DNA from 4 places in the Mesorhizobium japonicum MAFF 303099 genome. Region 2 is predicted to be linked to each of the others. Evidence: predicted binding sites of a transcription regulator. Region 2 holds the regulator's gene; each other region holds the start of a gene.

Region 1 (4,210 bases), 300 kb from region 2:
CAACCCCGCTCGTTGTTTCCGACGTCGCCAAGAGCTTCACCATGCATCTGCGCGATGGCATCAAACTGCCTGTCGTCGCCGCTGTCTCGTTCTCGATCAAGGCGGGAGAATGCACCGTGCTCGGCGGCCCGTCCGGCGCCGGCAAGAGCTCGATCCTGAAGATGCTTTACGGCAACTATGCCGTCGACGAGGGCCAGATCATCGTCAGGCACGAGGACGGACTGATCGATCTTGCCAATGCCAGCCCGCGCACCGTGCTTGCCGTTCGCCGGCAAACGATCGGCTATGTCAGCCAGTTCCTGCGCACGGTGCCGCGCGTCTCGGCGCTCGACGTCGTCGCCGAACCGCTGGTCGAGCGCGGCGAGGAGCGCGAGGTTGCACGCGGCAAGGCACGCGCGCTGCTGGCGCAGCTTAACCTGCCGGAAAAACTCTGGGCGCTGCCGCCGGCGACCTTCTCCGGCGGCGAGCAGCAGCGCGTCAACATCGCGCGCGGCTTCATCACCGAGCACCCTATCCTGCTGCTCGACGAGCCAACCGCCTCGCTCGACGCCACCAACCGCGACGTGGTGATAGAACTCATCGCCGCCAAGAAGGCGGCGGGCGTCGCCTTGCTCGGCATCTTCCACGATCATGATGTGCGCGAGGCGGTAGCCGACCGCATCATCGACGTCACCGCTTTTGCTCCAGGAAAACTCGCCGCATGACCAGGAAATTGTCAGAGACGCCGCTGGTCCACCCGACGGCGGAGGTGCACAATTCGACGCTCGGCCGCTGGACCGAGATCGCCGACCGCAGCCGGGTTTCGGAAAGCGAACTCGGCGACTATTCCTACATGATGCAGGATTGCTCTGTCTGGTGCGCGACAATCGGCAAGTTTGCAAACATTGCCGCCTCGGTGCGCCTCAACGCCACCAACCACCCGACCTGGCGGCCGACGCTGCACCACTTCACCTACCGCGCCTCGGACTATTGGGACGACGCCGAGCACGAGAGCGAATTCTTCGCCCAGCGCCGCGCCAAGCGCGTCACCATCGGCCACGACACCTGGCTCGGTCACGGCTCGACCGTCCTGCCGGGAGTCACTGTCGGCGATGGCGCGGCGGTTGGTGCCGGAGCGGTCGTCTCGAAGGATGTCGCGCCCTACACCATCGTCGCCGGCGTACCGGCCAAACCGATCCGCGAGCGCTTCGACCGCCGCACCGCCGAACGCTACCAGGTGCTTGCCTGGTGGGACTGGGACCACGCGCGGCTGCGCGCGTCGCTCGAGGATTTTCGCGAGCTGTCGGCAGAGGCATTCCTGGAGAAATACGGGGGATAGTTCCTCACATCATCGTAATCAGGGGGGGCCCGTTCATATCCCTGACACAGGACTCGGACAGGACGCCATCTCCCCCAAGGAGATCGCCATGCTCGACACCGTCAAACCCTCGCTCGCCGGATTCTTTGCCGGCTCCAACCCGGCCACCCCGGCGCATCTCGGCACGCGCTACGACATCTCAGGTAATTTCCTGACCGAGCCCGGCAACACGGTTGTCAGCCATCTCGTCAGCGGCTCGCCCTCCGAAGCCGTGGTCCTGGAGATCCGTGAGCGGATGCTCGCCATGCCCGATGCCGACCGTCTGGCTTTCACCCCTGTTTCCAGCCTGCATATGACGCTGTTCCAGGGCATCATCGAATATCGTCGCCGCTTGCCCTACTGGCCGCAGGACGTGCCGCTAGACACCAGCATCGACGCCATGACCCGGCTCTATCTGGAGCGCCTGAAGGGCTTCGAGGGCTTCGGCCCGTTCAACATCAAGGTGGTCGAGGTCGTGCCGACCGGTCTCACCGTGGCAGGTGCAACCGACGAGGATGTGCGCATCATGCGTCAATGGCGCGATGCGCTGGCGGTGCCGTTCGGCTACCGGCACCCCGATCATGACGCCTACGTCTTCCACATCACCTTCGCCTATCAGATCCAGCGCCTTGCGGATGACCGTGCGGCAGCGTGGCAGGCTCTATTCGACGATTGCCTGGCGCTTTTCGCAAGGCAGGCACCGATAATCGAGATCAAGGCGCCCTCCTTCTGCGCTTTCCGCGACATGAAGCATTTCGAGGAATTGCTGGTGCTCGGCTGATCGACGGCCAGGCACCAATGCATGTCGCCCGAAAGCGGCCCCGGTCTTGGGAGAACGACATGCATAAAACAAAGACCCGAAGCGCGTCGCATGAATTCGTTTCCGCGCGACGCGCTTCAGCCGTCGCGCCTGTGGAGCGTAACAAAACTGACATGCTGGCGACACGGCAGGTTCATGTGGCTGCGCTAGGCGAGAGCCTGATGATCAATAAGGTCCGGACTGGAACCTGCTCATGTCAAGCTCTGCCACACTCGAAATCCGCGGCGTCAGCCGACGATTTGGCAAGAACACCGCCGTCAGCGACATCAACATCTCGATCCCGCAGGGTCAGATGGTTGGCGTCATCGGCCGTTCGGGCGCTGGCAAATCGACCCTTCTTCGCATGATCAACCGTCTTGTCGACCCCAGCCAGGGGTCGATTTTTTTTGACGGCGCCGAGGTCTCCCGGTTGCGCGGCTCGCCGCTGCGGCGCTGGCAGCGCGACTGCGCCATGATCTTCCAGCAGTTCAACCTGGTGCCGCGCCTCGACGTGCTGACCAACGTGCTGCTTGGCAAGTTGAACCACCGTTCGACCCTGTCCAACCTTCTCGGCATGTTCTCGCGCGCCGAATGCGCGGAGGCAGTCGCCGCGCTCGAGCGGCTCGACATAGCCCGCACAGCGCTTCAACCCGCCGGCACCTTGTCCGGCGGACAGCAGCAGCGCGTCGCCATCGCCCGCGCCCTGATGCAGCAGCCCAAGGTGATCCTCGCCGACGAGCCGATCGCCTCGCTCGACCCGCTCAACGCCAAGGTGGTGATGGATTCGCTGCAGGACATCAATCTGCGCGAGGGCATCACCGTCGTCACCAATCTGCACACGCTGGATACCGCACGCACCTATTGCAACCGCATCATCGGCATGGCCGCCGGCAAGGTCGTCTTCGACGGCCCGCCGGAAGAGCTCAACCGTGAGGCCGTGCGCCTCGTCTATGGCGCCGACAGCAGTGGCGCAGAGATATCGGAGGCCATCACCTCCACCAGCGTTGCCTTCAAGCCGAAGATTGCAGCATCCGCCGGACCGCTCGAACCCGCATTTCCGGGATACTGAGCGCACTGGATCGTCCGCCCGCGTCAAGGGCACTTGTCAAGATCAAGAACGCTGCCGGCGCGGGGCCGGAACTTACAGGAGAGACATCAAATGTTCAGGAAGATGGTTTTCAGCGCCGTTTCGGTGCTCGCCATGGCGACCAGCATGGCCCACGCCGCCGACATGAAGGAATTCCGCGTCGGCATTCTGGGCGGTGAAAACGAGACCGACCGGCTGCGCAACTACCAGTGCCTGGCCGACCATCTGAAGGCCGAATTCGGCTTCGAGAAGGTCTCGCTGTTCCCCGCCGCCGACTATGACGGCGTCATCCAGGGCCTGCTCGGCGGCACGCTCGACTTCGCCGAACTCGGCGCCTCCGGCTATGCCAGCGTCTATCTCAAGGACCCGAAGGCGGTAACCCCGATCCTCACCACCAAGCAGACCGACGGTTCCACCGGCTATTATTCGATCGGCCTGGCTCTGAAGACCTCGGGCATCACCGACATCAAGTCGGCCAAGGGCAAGAAGCTCGGCTATGCTGACCCGGATTCGACCTCCGGCTACCTGATCCCGCTGACCCAGATTCCGAAGACCACTGGCGCCTCGAACGAAGCCTTCTTCGCCTCGACCCAGTTCAATGGCGGCCATGAGAACAACATCCTGGCCGTGCGCGACGGCAAGGTCGATGTCGCGGTCGACGATTCATCCGGCATCGGCGACTTCAAGAACGGCTTCACCTCCGGCACCTTCCACAAGGTCGTCGCCAAGGGCGCCGTCGACCCGAACGACTTCGTCGAAGTCTGGCGCTCGGGCCTGATCCCGAACGGCCCGCTGGTCGTGCGCACCGCGCTCGGCGACCAGATGACCGCCAAGCTCGCCGCCTTCTTCACCGAGCTGCCGAAGAAGGACAAGGCTTGCTTCGAGGGCGTCGAAGGTGGCGATTTCACCGGCTACGTTCCGGTGAAGCCAGACTTCTACAAAGTCATCGTCGAAGCCCGTAAGGCAGCCATCGGCGGCTAACGGCGAA
Region 2 (4,210 bases):
CATGTCGGTCGGAATCCGCCACGACGATCTGCGCCGGCGCAACCGCGCCATGGTGATTGCCGCCGTGCGCCGGGCCGGTCGGCCCTCGCGCACCGAGATCGCCGCGACCACCGGCCTCAGCCACTCGACCATATCGGCGATTTCCTCCGACCTGATCGGCGAAGGCATACTGGCCGAGGGAAAGCCGAGCGAGGCCGGCGCGCTGAAACGCGGCAGGCCGCAGGTCGGTCTCGGCCTTAACCCGGAGGCCGCGGCAGTGATGACCGTGGTGCTGTCGCTGAACTTCCTCTCCGTCGCCGTCATCGATTATGCCGGCCAGGTGATATCGGAAGAACAGCGCCGGCTGGATACGCTGACCATGTCGCGCGAGGCGCTGATCGGCGAGTGCGTGGCCATCGTAAGGCGGCGTCTCGAGGATCCCGACATCGACGTGCGCAGCGTCGCCCGCATCGCGCTGGCGATCCAGGGCATCACCGACACCGAGGCCCGGGCGATGCTGTGGTCGCCGATCACGCCGCAGACCGATATCGCCTTCGCCGACATACTCGAAGCCGAGTTCGGCATCCCCGCAACCATGGAAAACGACTGCAACATGATGGCCGTGGCGCTGCGCTGGCGCGATCCCGAGCGCTACCGCGACGACTTCATCGCCATCCTTTTGTCGCACGGCATCGGCATGGGGCTGGTGCTGAAGGGCGAGCTGTTCACCGGCACCCATTCCTCGGGCGGCGAGTTCGGCCACATGATCCATCGGCCGGGCGGCGCGCTCTGCCGCTGCGGGCGGCGCGGCTGCGTCGAGGCCTATGCCGGCAATTATGCCATCTGGCGCAACGCCAGGCAGCTCAGCGAGGACACCGAGCCGGTGGCCGATGTCAGCGACGCGCAGATGCGGGCGCTGGCCGCGACGGCGCGCGAACGCGACGGACCCGAGCGCGAAGCCTACCGCAAGGCCGGCGAGGCATTGGGCTACGGCCTCGGCAGCCTGTTTGCGCTGATCGATCCAGCACCCGTTGCCATGGTCGGCGTCAGCGCCGCCGCCTTCGACCTGATCGAGCCGGCATTGCGCGAGGCGATCGCCCAGACCGCCGGTGGCCAGCACTCGGAATCGATCTCCTTCGACACCGAACCGAACGAACTGCCGCTGATCCGCGAAGGTTGCGCCATGCGCGCGCTGACCTTTGTCGACCAGGAGATTTTCGCGCCGGGCGTGCAAACGAAAGCAGGCCTTGCCGCGAAGAAAAACGTCGCCTGATTCAGGTCGTGCTCAATCCTCGCGGATCGCGTAGCCCGCCCCACGAATGGTTCTGATAACATCCGGCATGCGGCCATTGTTGACCGCCTTGCGCAGGCGGCCGACATGCACGTCCACGGTGCGCTCGTCGATGTAGATCGTCTCGCCCCAGACATTGTCGAGCAGCTGGCTGCGCGAGAACACGCGGCCGGGATGACGCATCATGAATTCGAGCAGGCGGAATTCAGTCGGCCCGAGCCGGATCTCGCTCTTTTTGCGATAGACCCGGTGTGATTCACGGTCGAGCACGATGTCGCCGACCTTGAGCACGCTGGACAGCACTTCCGGCTTGGCGCGGCGTAGCAGCGCCTTCACGCGAGCCATGAATTCCGGCGTCGAAAACGGCTTGACCAGATAGTCGTCGGCGCCGGTGGAGAGCCCACGCACACGGTCGCTTTCCTCGCCCCGCGCGGTCAGCATGATGATCGGCAGCCGCTCGGTCTCGGGCCGCATCCGCAGGCGCCGGCAGAGTTCGATGCCGGACACCGCCGGCACCATCCAGTCGAGCACCAGGAGATCGGGCACGTTCTCCTGCAGGCGGATTTCGGCTTCGTCGCCGCGTGTCACCACCTCGACCTGGTAACCCTCCGATTCCAGATTGTAGCGGAGGAGCACGCCGAGCGGCTCCTCGTCCTCCACCACCATGATGCGTGGTGCGATCATCGATTGGTTACCCCTGCGCTCAGGCCGCCGGCGCCGACATCGCCGTCTCGTCCTGTTTTGGACGGTTGGCGGGCAGTTGCGTGCCGGTCAGGACATAGTACGCATTCTCGGCGATATTGGTCACGTGGTCGCCGATGCGTTCGAGATTCTTGGCGCAGAACAACAGATGCGTGCAGGCCGTGATGTTGCGCGGATCTTCCATCATATAGGTCAGCAATTCGCGGAAGACCGAGGTGTATTTGACGTCGATGCGCTCGTCGTCGGCGCGCAGCTTCGCCAGTGCCGCGGCATCGCGCGCCGCATACTCCTCGATCACGCCCTGCACCTGGATCAGCACCAGCTGCGCCATGGCGTCGATGGAATGCGACAGGTCGCGCGGCGTGGCGCTGAGGCCGACAGTGCCGACCCGCTTGGCGATGTTCTTGGCAAGGTCGCCAATGCGTTCGAGGTCACCAGCCATGCGGATCGAACCGACCACATGGCGCAGGTCGTCGGCCATAGGCTGGCGCTTGGCGATCAGCGTGATGGCGCGGTCGTCGAGTTCGCGCTGGCGCGCATCCATGATGGCGTCGTCGGAGACGACGCGCTGAGCGAGAGCATTGTCGGAATTCAGAAGCGCCTTGGTGGCGCCGCCGACCATCGAGCCGGCGAGGTCGCCCATGTCGCTGATCAGCCTGCTGATCTGTCCGAGATCCTCGTCGAAGGCTGCGACTGTGTGTTCGGCCATGATCCTGGTCCTCGTATGCGTGCGATCAGCCGAAGCGGCCGGTGATGTAGTCTTGCGTGCGCTTCTCGCGAGGCGACGTGAAGATCTTCTCGGTGCGGTCGAATTCAACCAGTTCGCCCAGATACATAAAGGCCGTCTGCTTCGACACGCGCGCCGCCTGCTGCATGTTGTGGGTGACGATGACGATCGTGTAGTCGGCCTGCAGCTCGTCGATCAGTTCCTCGATCTTGGCGGTCGACAGCGGGTCGAGCGCCGAGGCCGGCTCGTCGAGCAGGATGACCTCCGGCTTCACCGCCACGGTGCGGGCGATGCACAGCCGCTGCTGCTGGCCGCCCGACAGGCTGAGGCCGCTGGCATTGAGCTTGTCCTTGACCTCGGTCCACAGTGCCGCGCGCTTCAGCGCCTGCTCGACACGGCCGTCCATCTCGGCCTTGCTGATCTTCTCGTAGAGCCTGACGCCGAAAGCGATGTTTTCGTAGATCGACATCGGGAACGGCGTCGGCTTCTGGAACACCATGCCGATCTTGGTGCGCAGCAGGTTGAGGTCCTGCGAACGGTCGAGAACGTTCTGGCCGTCGAGCAGCACCTGGCCCTCGGCGGTCTGCTTGGGATAGAGCTCGTAGATGCGGTTGAAGACGCGCAGCAGCGTCGACTTTCCGCAACCCGACGGGCCGATGAAGGCGGTGACGCTGCGCTCGGGCAGCGATAGCGTGATATCCTTCAGCGCCTTCGACTGGCCGTAGTAGAAGTTGAGGTTCTTGACCTCGATCTTGGCCTTGGTCACCGCCTCGGCGGCGATCGTCATGTCTGGAGACAACATCTGGCTCATTTGTCCTCTCTGCGTCCGGTCAGGCTGCGCGCAAAGATGCTGAGCGCGAGAACCGTCAATGTGATGATGAGTGCGCCGGTCCAGGCCAGCTGCTGCCATTCCTCGTAGGGACTGAGAGCAAACTGGAAGATGGTGACAGGCAGGCTGGCCATCGGCGCGTTGAGATTGCTCGACCAGAACTGGTTGTTCAGCGCCGTAAACAGAAGCGGTGCGGTCTCGCCGGAGATACGGGCGATGGCCAGCAATATGCCGGTGACGATGCCCGAAAGCGCGGCGCGATAGGCCACCGAGCGGATGACCACCCAGCGCGGCGCGCCGATCGCGGTGCCGGCTTCGCGCAAGGCGTTCGGCACCAGGTTGAGCATGTCCTCGGTGGTGCGCACGACGACGGGAATGACCAGGATGGCAAGTGCCACGGCACCGGCGATCGCCGAGAAATGCCCCATCGGCCGCACCATCAGCTCATAGACGAACAGACCGATGATGATCGACGGCGCCGACAGCAGGATGTCGTTGATGAAGCGCACCACCGTGGTGAGCTTCGAGAAGCGGCCATATTCGGCCATGTAGGTACCGGCCAGCACGCCGATCGGCGTGCCGACGATGATGCCGATGATGGTCATCACGATGCTGCCGTAGATGGCGTTGAGCAGGCCGCCGGCATCGCCGGGCGGCGGCGTCATTTCCGTGAAGACCGAGA
Region 3 (4,210 bases), 310 kb from region 2:
GCCATCCGGTTCGATCAGGCCTTCGCGGGCGAGGATCGCCGAGACACGCGGCATGGCCTGCGCTTCCGTCTCGCGCCGCAAGGGTGCGGCGACGTTGGCGCCAGCGGCAAGCTCGGGGTCGAGCAGCCGGTGCGTGTAGTCGAAGGTCGGGCCGAGCAACTGGCCGCCGGGCAGGTCCTTGTAGGTTGCCGAGACGCGTCGCTCTACCAGCATGGCGCCGGTGTCGATCGGCTTGCTGTAGCCGAAGCGGGGCAGCGTGGTGCGATAGGCGCGTACCAGGAAGATCGCCTCGATCATGTCGCCACGCGCCTGGACGATGGCGAGTGCGGCGAGCTCCCGGTCATAGAGCGAGCCTTCGCTCATCACCCGGTCGACGCCGAGCGCCAGCTGCTCGACGATCTGGTCGAGGCGCAGGGCCGGCACCGAACGGTCGCCGCGCCGGCGGTCGGCAAGCAGGCTGTGGGCGTTGGCAATAGCGGCTTCGCCGCCTTTTACCGCGACATACATCCTATGCCTCCATCGTCTTGATGCGCGTGGTGCGCGGCAGGCAGGCTATGCCTTCAGCGGTGGCGAGGATGATGTCGACGCCGCGCGGAAAGCGCTGGATATTCTGCTTCCACTGCTCGATGAAATGACGTGGCATCTGTGCCGGCGCGATCGCGGCGCTGGTTTCGATGCCGGGGCCCTCCAGCAGCAACGGAGTGCCTGAAACGAGGTCGCTGACTTGCAGGATCAGGGTGGTCGACCTGTCGGGATAATCCTGCGTTCCCTGCGCAAAGCCGTCGAGCGCCATCATCTCGGCCGGCGTGGCGACAAAGGCGAAATGCGCGTCGGCAGGCGTGTTGGCGAGCGGCGCGCCCGTGTGGAAGCCAAGCCAGGAGCCGATCACGGCGGAGGTGTGCAGGGCCGGGTCGAGCCAAAGCGGCGTGTCGTTGTCGCACAGCGCCAGTGCCACGGCGCCAGCGGTTGCCGAGAGCGGCGCGGGCGGACGGGCAAGAGCCGGCAGAGGCTGCACGCTGCCTGGCCGCGCCATCGCGTCCATGACCGCGCGAAACACTGTCTGGGCGTCGAAGACCGGATCGGCAAAGCCGCCCTCGATCGATTGCGCTGCGATGTCCATCAGTCTTCTCCGCGAACCATGGTTAAGAAATCCACCTTCGTTGCCGCCGTCTCGGCACGGCGTTTTTCCTGGGCAGTGGCGATCGCCGACCTCAAAGGCGCGATCAGCCTGGTCTCGACCTCGGCGCGGCGGGCAGGGTCCTGCCAGAGCGCGTCGGCTATCGCCGCCAGCTTCGCCTTCTGCTTGTCGCGGCCAAGCGCGTAGCAATGGCCGACCTGTCCGGATGGCAACCGGACGGTGGCGCGGGTGACGGTCGCCTCGCCGATATTGAACGGCGCGCCGCCGCCGCCGATGCGGCCGCGCAGCGTCACCAGCCCGGTCTCGGGGCCGCGCAGCAGCTCGGCTTGCGACGGCAGGCCGGCCTCGTTCCAGAGCCGGACGATGTCGTCGCCGCTCGATTGCGCCAGCGTCGCCATGGCGGCCTTGCGTTCGGCCTGGTCGCGGGCTTCCTGTCCTCGCATCAGCAGCATTCCTCTTTGCTAAATTTGTCTATTGATATAGACAATTATACAAATTATACATATTACCTAACGCGAGTCCATGACGGGTGGATGACAGGGGCGGAAAGCCGGGGGCAATTCATGATCGGGCAACAGGAAGCCGACAGCATCGAGCGGCGCAGCGGTGTCTCCCTGTGGCGGCAGATCGCCGACAGAATCCTGCAGGCGATCGCCACTGGCGATTTCGCCGAGAATGCCGCGCTGCCGCCGGAGGTGGCGCTGGCCGAGCGCTATGGCGTCAATCGCCACACGGTGCGCAGCGCCATATCCGCGCTTGTGCAGGAAGGGGTGCTGCGGGCCGAGCAGGGGCGGGGCACCTTCGTCCTGTCGCGCAAGCGGTTGTCCTATCCGATCGGCGCGCGCACACGCTTTTCGACCGGCCTGCAAGGGCAGACCTCGGAACGGCATATCGTGCTGCTCTCCTCGTCGGTCGAGCCGGCCAGCCAGCGCGTCGCCGAGGGGCTTGGCCTGACCAGGGGCGCCGAGGTGATCCGGCTGGAGACACGCGGTGAGGCCGACGGGCGGCCTGTGTCGCGCGCTGCCGGCTGGTTCGATGCCAGGCGCTTTGCCGGCATCGACAAGGCGATGGCTGAGACTGGCTCGATCACTGCATCGCTGGCCCGCTTCGGTATAGACGATTATCTCAGGCAATCGACCGTGCTGTCGGCGCGCCATGCCGATGCGGCCGATCTCGCCGACCTCGACCTGCAGCCAGGCGCCATCGTGCTGGTCACGGTGGCCGTCAACATCACGCCGGACGGCCAGCCGATCCAGTTTTCGGAGTCGCGCTTTCCGGCGGAACGGGTGGAGTTGAAATTGTCGGCGCTGTGAGCCGGATTCTGCCGACTATCCGATCTCGATCACGGCCTTGATCAGGCCGGATTTCTCGTGCGCCCAGCGGGCGAGATCGCTCGGCGTATCGGCAAGCGTGGTGCGGTGGGTGACGAGCTTGGCCAACGGCACCGCGCCGTTTCGGATCGAGGCAGCGACATGATCGAAATCGGCACGCAAGGCATTGCGACTGCCGACCAGCGTCATTTCGCGTTTGTGGAATTCCGGATCGGAAAAGACGATGTCGTCCTTGACGACGCTGACCAGCACCAGTGTGCCGCCATGCGCCACATGGGCGAAGGCCGACTGCACCGACCGGGTGTTGCCGGTGGCGTCGAAGACCACGTCGAAGCCTTCGCCTGATGTCGCGTCCTTGACCAGGTCTGGCACCGCTCCGCGCGAGCCGTCGAGGATACTGAACCCAAGTTCGTTTTCGGCGAATGCGAGGCGTTCACTGCTCATGTCGAGCAGCGTCACGTCGAGCCCGGCGATGCGGGCGAAGATGGCGTTGCCGAGCCCGATCGGGCCGGCGCCGATGACCAGCGCGCGGGCGCCAGAATCGGCGCGGGCGCGACGTACCGCATGCGCGCCGATGGCCAGGAATTCGACAGCGGCGGCGTCGGCCAGCGACAGGCCATTGGCCGGATAGAGATTCTGCGCCGGGACAAGAATGCGTTCGCACATGGCGCCGTCGCGATGGACGCCCAGCACCTCGATCTTGACGCAGCAATTCGGTTTGCCGTGCCGGCAGGCGATGCACTTGCCGCAGGAGAGGTAGGGGTTGATGACGACCGGTTCGCCAATGGCAAGGTCGGGGCCCTCGCCGGTCTCGATGACGGTGCCGGAGACTTCATGGCCCATGATGCGGGGGTAGGCGAGAAACGGGTGCTTGCCCTCGAAAATGTGGTAGTCGGTGCCGCAGATGCCGACATGGCTGACGGCGACCAGCGCCCAGCCGGCAGGAGGCGCGCCGGGCGCGGGGCGGTCTTCCAGGACGAGTTCCCCGGGCGAGCGGCAGATAACGGCTTTCATGTTTCAGTCCAGTTGGGTTTCCGACCCGTCTTCACGCCGGGCCGGAGATCGATTTCAGCAGTGGTCACTTGCCGCCGCGGCGGCGCAGACCGTCGAAATAGACGATGACGATGATCAGCACGCCAGTGATGATGCGCTGCCAGAAGGCGTTGACGTTGAGCAGGTTGGCGCCGTTGTTGATGGTGGCGAGGATGAAGGCGCCGAGCAGCGGACCGTGCACCGAGCCGACCGCACCGAACAGCGAGGTGCCGCCGATGACCGAGGACGCGATCGCCTGCAATTCCCAGCCCTCGGCCTGGGTCGGGTTGCCGATGCCGATGCGCGAGGCCAGGAGCACGCCGACAAAGGCTGCGCAGAGGCCCGACAGCGTGTAAGCCATGTAGATGGTGCGCTGGACATTGACGCCGGAGAGGCGCGAGGCCTCGGCGTTGGAGCCGACCGAGAAGAGGTAGCGGCCCCAGCGGCTGTGATGCAGGAAGATATAGGCCGGAATGCCGACCAGGATGACCATCCAGAACAGATTGGGCACGCCGAGGAAGGAGTTGCGCGAGAATTCCTGGAAGGCATCATTGTTGATGGAGATCGAGTTGCCGTTGGTCATCAGAAGGCCGATGCCGCGCAGCGAGGTCAGCGTCGCCAGCGTGATGATGAAGGGCGGCAGGCCCATCTTGACGATGCCGAAGCCGTGGAACAGGCCGATGGCAACGCCGACCAGCAGCGTGATCAG
Region 4 (4,210 bases), on a different replicon from region 2:
GCCACAATCTAGACTATTGTCGAGCCAGGCCGGTGTTTCGAAATCCATCAGTGATAGGCAGAGAGCAGCGGTTGCCGACGAGAAGGGCCGCGGCGCGGTCAGCGTCCGGTCGAGCGGCACGACGCGACCGGGATACGCTGTCGCAAGCAGAGCGGCACGAAACACGGCTTGGGCGTCGAAGACCGGATCAACAAAGCCTGGTTTCAATGAAACGCCGGCGGACGACACGGCGCCCTCGGCAAACGTACCAGATTGGACTGTCACGGCAGATCCTCCCCGCGCACCATGGTGAAGAAATCGACTTTGGTGGATGCGGCCTTGCGGCTTTTCTCCATCCGCCGCACTTCGGCTTTTTGGCGCAGCGGCTCGATTACCTTGGTTATGATCTCGTCATGGCGGTCCGGTTGCTGCAACAGCGCATCGACGATGGCTGCCAGTTCTGCCTGGCGCTTGTCACGTCCCTGGACGTAACCGTGGCCAACCGTCCCCTCTTTGAGTTGGACCGAGGCGCGGGCGACCGTCATCTCGCCGAGGTTGAACACATTTCCCGTCCCACCGGCACGGCCCCGAACCATCACCAGGCCGACATTGGGAGTGCGAAGCCATTCAAAGATCACGCCGCGCACCAAGTCGGCCGCCAAGGCCTTAAGCTCGCTGCCAACACTGCGGGACAAAATCCCGAGCCATTCGGAGCGCTTTGCAATGGCAACCGACTCGGCTTGCATCTCCATTTTCGAGTTCATCAGTTGTCTTCCTTTTGGCGTCGTTAGAGATATTGTTTTCCAGCGACCCAAATGTTGCGGATCACCGGCACTCCGTCGACGAGGCGCACGCGGATCAGGTCGGCGCGCAGACCAGGAGCGATGCGGCCGCGATCAGTAAAGCCAAGCAAGTCGGCGGGATTTTTCGTCACCATGGCAACCGCCTCCGGGAGATCGAAGCCTTTGGCCGCCAGCGCGAATACGGCATGAAGCAGACTTCCCGGCACGTAGTCGGAGGTCAGCACGTCAAGCAGACCGTGGTCGGCAAGTTCCATTGCGCTGACATTGCCGTAATGCGAGCCGCCAAGAATGATGTTCGGCGAACCCATGACGATCTGCATGCCGAGTTCACGGGCGCGCCGTGCCGCTGTGAGGGTGGTTGGAAACTCACTGATCGTGATGCCGTCGCTGTGAGATTCTTCGACGTTTCCGATCGTCGTGTCGTCGTGACTGGCGATGCGAATATTGTGCTCGCGGCAGAGGCATCCGATCGTCGAACGGCTCTGCGGTACATATTGCTGCTGATGGTCTCGGCGTTCGGCGATGTAGAGCGCGAACTCGTCCTCGGTCCAGACCCGGGCGTTCTTCTTGGCGCGCCACTCCCGATAGAGCGTCAGATTATGCCACTGCCGCTGGCCCGGCGTGTGATCCATCATGCTGATCAGCTTCAGCCCGGGATTATCGATGTGCCGTTCGACCAATGGCAGCAGGGCCGAGTCTGACAGCTCGCAACGAAAATGGAAATAATGATCGATCTTGAGGAGACCGGCGGCGCGCGCCGTCGTCAGTCCGTTGATCACCTCGTTCAGCATGGCAGTGCGGGCGCGGCCGCTGTCGTAGTCGCCCAGCGACAGCGCATCAAGCACGGTCGTGATGCCGGCGCCGAGCAACTCCCAATCATGTGCAAGCAAGGCGGCGAGTGGTATAGGCCATTGAACGCCCGGCCGCGGGTGCATGAACTGCTCAACATTGTCGGTGTGCAGGTCGATCAGGCCGGGCAGCAGGAAGTCGCCCTCGCAATCGAGCACATTGATCCGGCCCGTCGTTGCAGCGCCAATGGAAGACACCATTGCGTCATGGATTTCCAGGGCGCCTTCGGTAACGCGATCTTCCTGGACGATCCGTGCATTGCTAAGTTGCAAGCTCATTGGCTGTCACCCTCAACTTGTTTGGCGACAGCAAACGACCCGAGCCTGTCGGCCGATGGGAATAAAATTGTTAGGCGGGTTAGGTCCTTCCGCGACAGCCTGTCGGCGTGGAACAACCGCTCATCGAGCTCTCCATGGATCAAGTTTTCAGCCGTCATTCTGTGAGGTTGCCGCCGGCTAGCCTCGAGGAAGACAGCTGGGCTCGGTTTGGTTGCCATGCTACGAAATCCATGGTTGTCGATTGTGCCTGCGCGGGATAAGATAGCCAAACATGTTCAGACATGTCAACATGGCGGTGCAGATCGCACAGTTTCATGACAGTGAGATGACTATTCGAAAGAGAAACGAATGAATGAGATGAGCCACGAGTTGATGAACGAGCTGCCGCGGTGGAGGCAGATCGAACTGACACTCCTGAAGGAAATCGATTCCGGCGCTTTCAGGGTTGGGCAAAAGCTGCCGGGCGAAAATGTGCTTGCGCCTCATTTTGGCGTTACCAGGACAACGGTCCGGCGGGCATTGGGAGAACTACAAAATAAGGGCGTGCTGCGTATTGAACGTGGACGTGGCGCCTTCGTAGAGCGTCGGATTCAGTACGGACTTGGCGCCGGGTCTTCCTTTATGGCTAACCTTCGCGACGCGAGCTTGGAGCCCGCGGTAGAGATTCTTGCGAAGTTTGAGGTGTCTGCCTCTACGGAAATCGCAAATCGACTGCAGATACCGATAGGTGAGCCCGTCCTCGTCATCGATACGGTTGGTAAGGCAAGCGATCTGACGATCTCAGTTTCGCGGCATCACTTGCCTTTGCGCCTTTTTCCAGATGCACTCAATCGGATCTCGAGTTTTTCCTGCATCACTGAAGTCTATCGGCTCTTTGGATACGAAAATACGCGTCGTACTCATTGTCACATAGAAGCGCGCTTGCCCTCGTCTGAAGAAGCCAGACGGCTCGAACAGCCAAAGACCGAACCCATCCTTGAAGTGGAAAGTGTGAAAATGATCGACCAAACCCCGATCGACTACAGCATCGGTCGCTTCTCAGCTGCGCGGGTCTCGGTATATTTTGATAATTGAATCGACTACTCGCCCTCCCGCAGCCAGTCGCCAGGGAAATTCAGCGTGACGGGTCGCCCGGAGTACGGCTGCTCCTCCCGCGATGTTGGTGGCGCTCCATTCTAACATCCCGACAGGAGCAGCCGCCCGCATCTGGGCCCGGGCGAGATCCCAATCACCCCATCTGTTGAAGAAGTGTCGCGCTTGGCTTTGAGCATCGCGTGCGGTCGGACTCCTTGGTTTCAATGCAGCAGGGCAACTGCCATCGGACAGAAGCCTTTGCACCACCTTGGGGAACTTCCTTGCTGACAGAGAAATGATGCCGTCGCCGCTTTCAAGCACTATGCGATCCGACCGCTGAAAAGGGTTCAACCTGCTGATCGTCAGCGTGGCCTCGGCTTGATTTTTCCGTTGAAAACCGACCCGGCGGTGAGCGTACCAGGGATTGCCGCGGGGGCACGGCCCCGACGAGGCCCACGGATACGGCACAAATAACGCGCTTCGACCTTGTCGGATTTGTTTGATCCCCGACAAAAGTATATTTGGCCATTCTCTTGTTTCGCCCTGACATAAGTAGCTGAAGAGCAGTGCGAAAATTATGTTCCGAGCCAAGTCAGGAAACTGGCATGGGTTTTGCGATTTGTGGCTGCAAGAGAGCTGCCAGCGAAGACGCAACGTTGGCCGACCCGCCGAGCTGCCAGCCTAGGAGAAACAATGTGGTGGGCAAACGTATTTCCGATCATGTACCGCCGAAATGGTGAGGGACTTCAGCTTATTTACGTCGCGTGGCATGCAACGCATCGCTGACGGAGATCCCCTTGTAGATTTCGCTCGGGTCCACTCTTAAACTGGATGTCTAACTCATGAAGCGTTACAATAATAACAAGTCGATGCTACGCACCGTAAGTAGCTTGCTGCTGCTATCGACAGACGCCGCTTTGGCACCTGAGGCGTCCGCTGCTGATGTCCCCCGGACGTGCGTATACCAGAACTACAAGATTCTCGACGTTTGGAAGAACCTCAACACCAAACGCAACATGGCGATCGTTATCGCCCATCGTGGCTGGTGGGGCGATCACAAAGGGCCGTCCAACTCCTGCGGTGCCAATGTCAGCTATGCATCCGGCCAGCCGGAGAACTCGATCGATGCCGTAATCGGCGCGCTGCACAACGGCTTCGAGGCCGTCGAAGTCGACATTAAAATGACCCGCGATGGCGTTCCCATCCTGATGCACGATTACACCCTGG

What was found. Region 2 encodes PhoB, which activates phosphate uptake and scavenging genes when phosphate is short. Its sites were predicted from a motif close to TGTCATNNANCTGTCAT; they were not measured.
Region 1: a site for PhoB is predicted at 2,255-2,271, ahead of phnC (phosphonate ABC transporter ATP-binding protein). Genes of this name have one in related genera too.
Region 3: a site for PhoB is predicted at 1,661-1,677, ahead of phnF (phosphonate metabolism transcriptional regulator PhnF). Genes of this name have one in related genera too.
Region 4: a site for PhoB is predicted at 2,224-2,240, ahead of phnF (phosphonate metabolism transcriptional regulator PhnF). Genes of this name have one in related genera too.

What each region holds. Positions count from the first base shown of each region.
Region 1 covers NC_002678.2:2,693,378-2,697,587, forward strand. The annotation lists gene phnL (phosphonate C-P lyase system protein PhnL) at 1-704, shown strand, start outside; gene MAFF_RS14155 (DapH/DapD/GlmU-related protein) at 701-1,318, shown strand; gene MAFF_RS14160 (DUF1868 domain-containing protein) at 1,407-2,117, shown strand; gene phnC (phosphonate ABC transporter ATP-binding protein) at 2,350-3,204, shown strand; gene phnD (phosphonate ABC transporter substrate-binding protein) at 3,295-4,203, shown strand.
Region 2 covers NC_002678.2:2,993,135-2,997,344, forward strand. The annotation lists gene MAFF_RS15630 (ROK family protein) at 2-1,252, shown strand; gene phoB (phosphate regulon transcriptional regulator PhoB) at 1,265-1,954, opposite strand; gene phoU (phosphate signaling complex protein PhoU) at 1,974-2,681, opposite strand; gene pstB (phosphate ABC transporter ATP-binding protein PstB) at 2,707-3,510, opposite strand; gene pstA (phosphate ABC transporter permease PstA) at 3,507-4,210, opposite strand, start outside.
Region 3 covers NC_002678.2:2,686,193-2,690,402, reverse strand. The annotation lists gene MAFF_RS14125 (carbon-phosphorus lyase complex subunit PhnI) at 1-507, opposite strand, end outside; gene phnH (phosphonate C-P lyase system protein PhnH) at 509-1,120, opposite strand; gene phnG (phosphonate C-P lyase system protein PhnG) at 1,120-1,581, opposite strand; gene phnF (phosphonate metabolism transcriptional regulator PhnF) at 1,702-2,451, shown strand; gene MAFF_RS14105 (zinc-binding alcohol dehydrogenase family protein) at 2,467-3,483, opposite strand; gene MAFF_RS14100 (ABC transporter permease) at 3,548-4,210, opposite strand, start outside.
Region 4 covers NC_002679.1:134,368-138,577, forward strand. The annotation lists gene phnH (phosphonate C-P lyase system protein PhnH) at 1-264, opposite strand, end outside; gene phnG (phosphonate C-P lyase system protein PhnG) at 261-725, opposite strand; gene MAFF_RS35500 (alpha-D-ribose 1-methylphosphonate 5-triphosphate diphosphatase) at 767-1,909, opposite strand; gene phnF (phosphonate metabolism transcriptional regulator PhnF) at 2,258-2,983, shown strand; gene MAFF_RS35515 (glycerophosphodiester phosphodiesterase family protein) at 3,826-4,210, shown strand, end outside.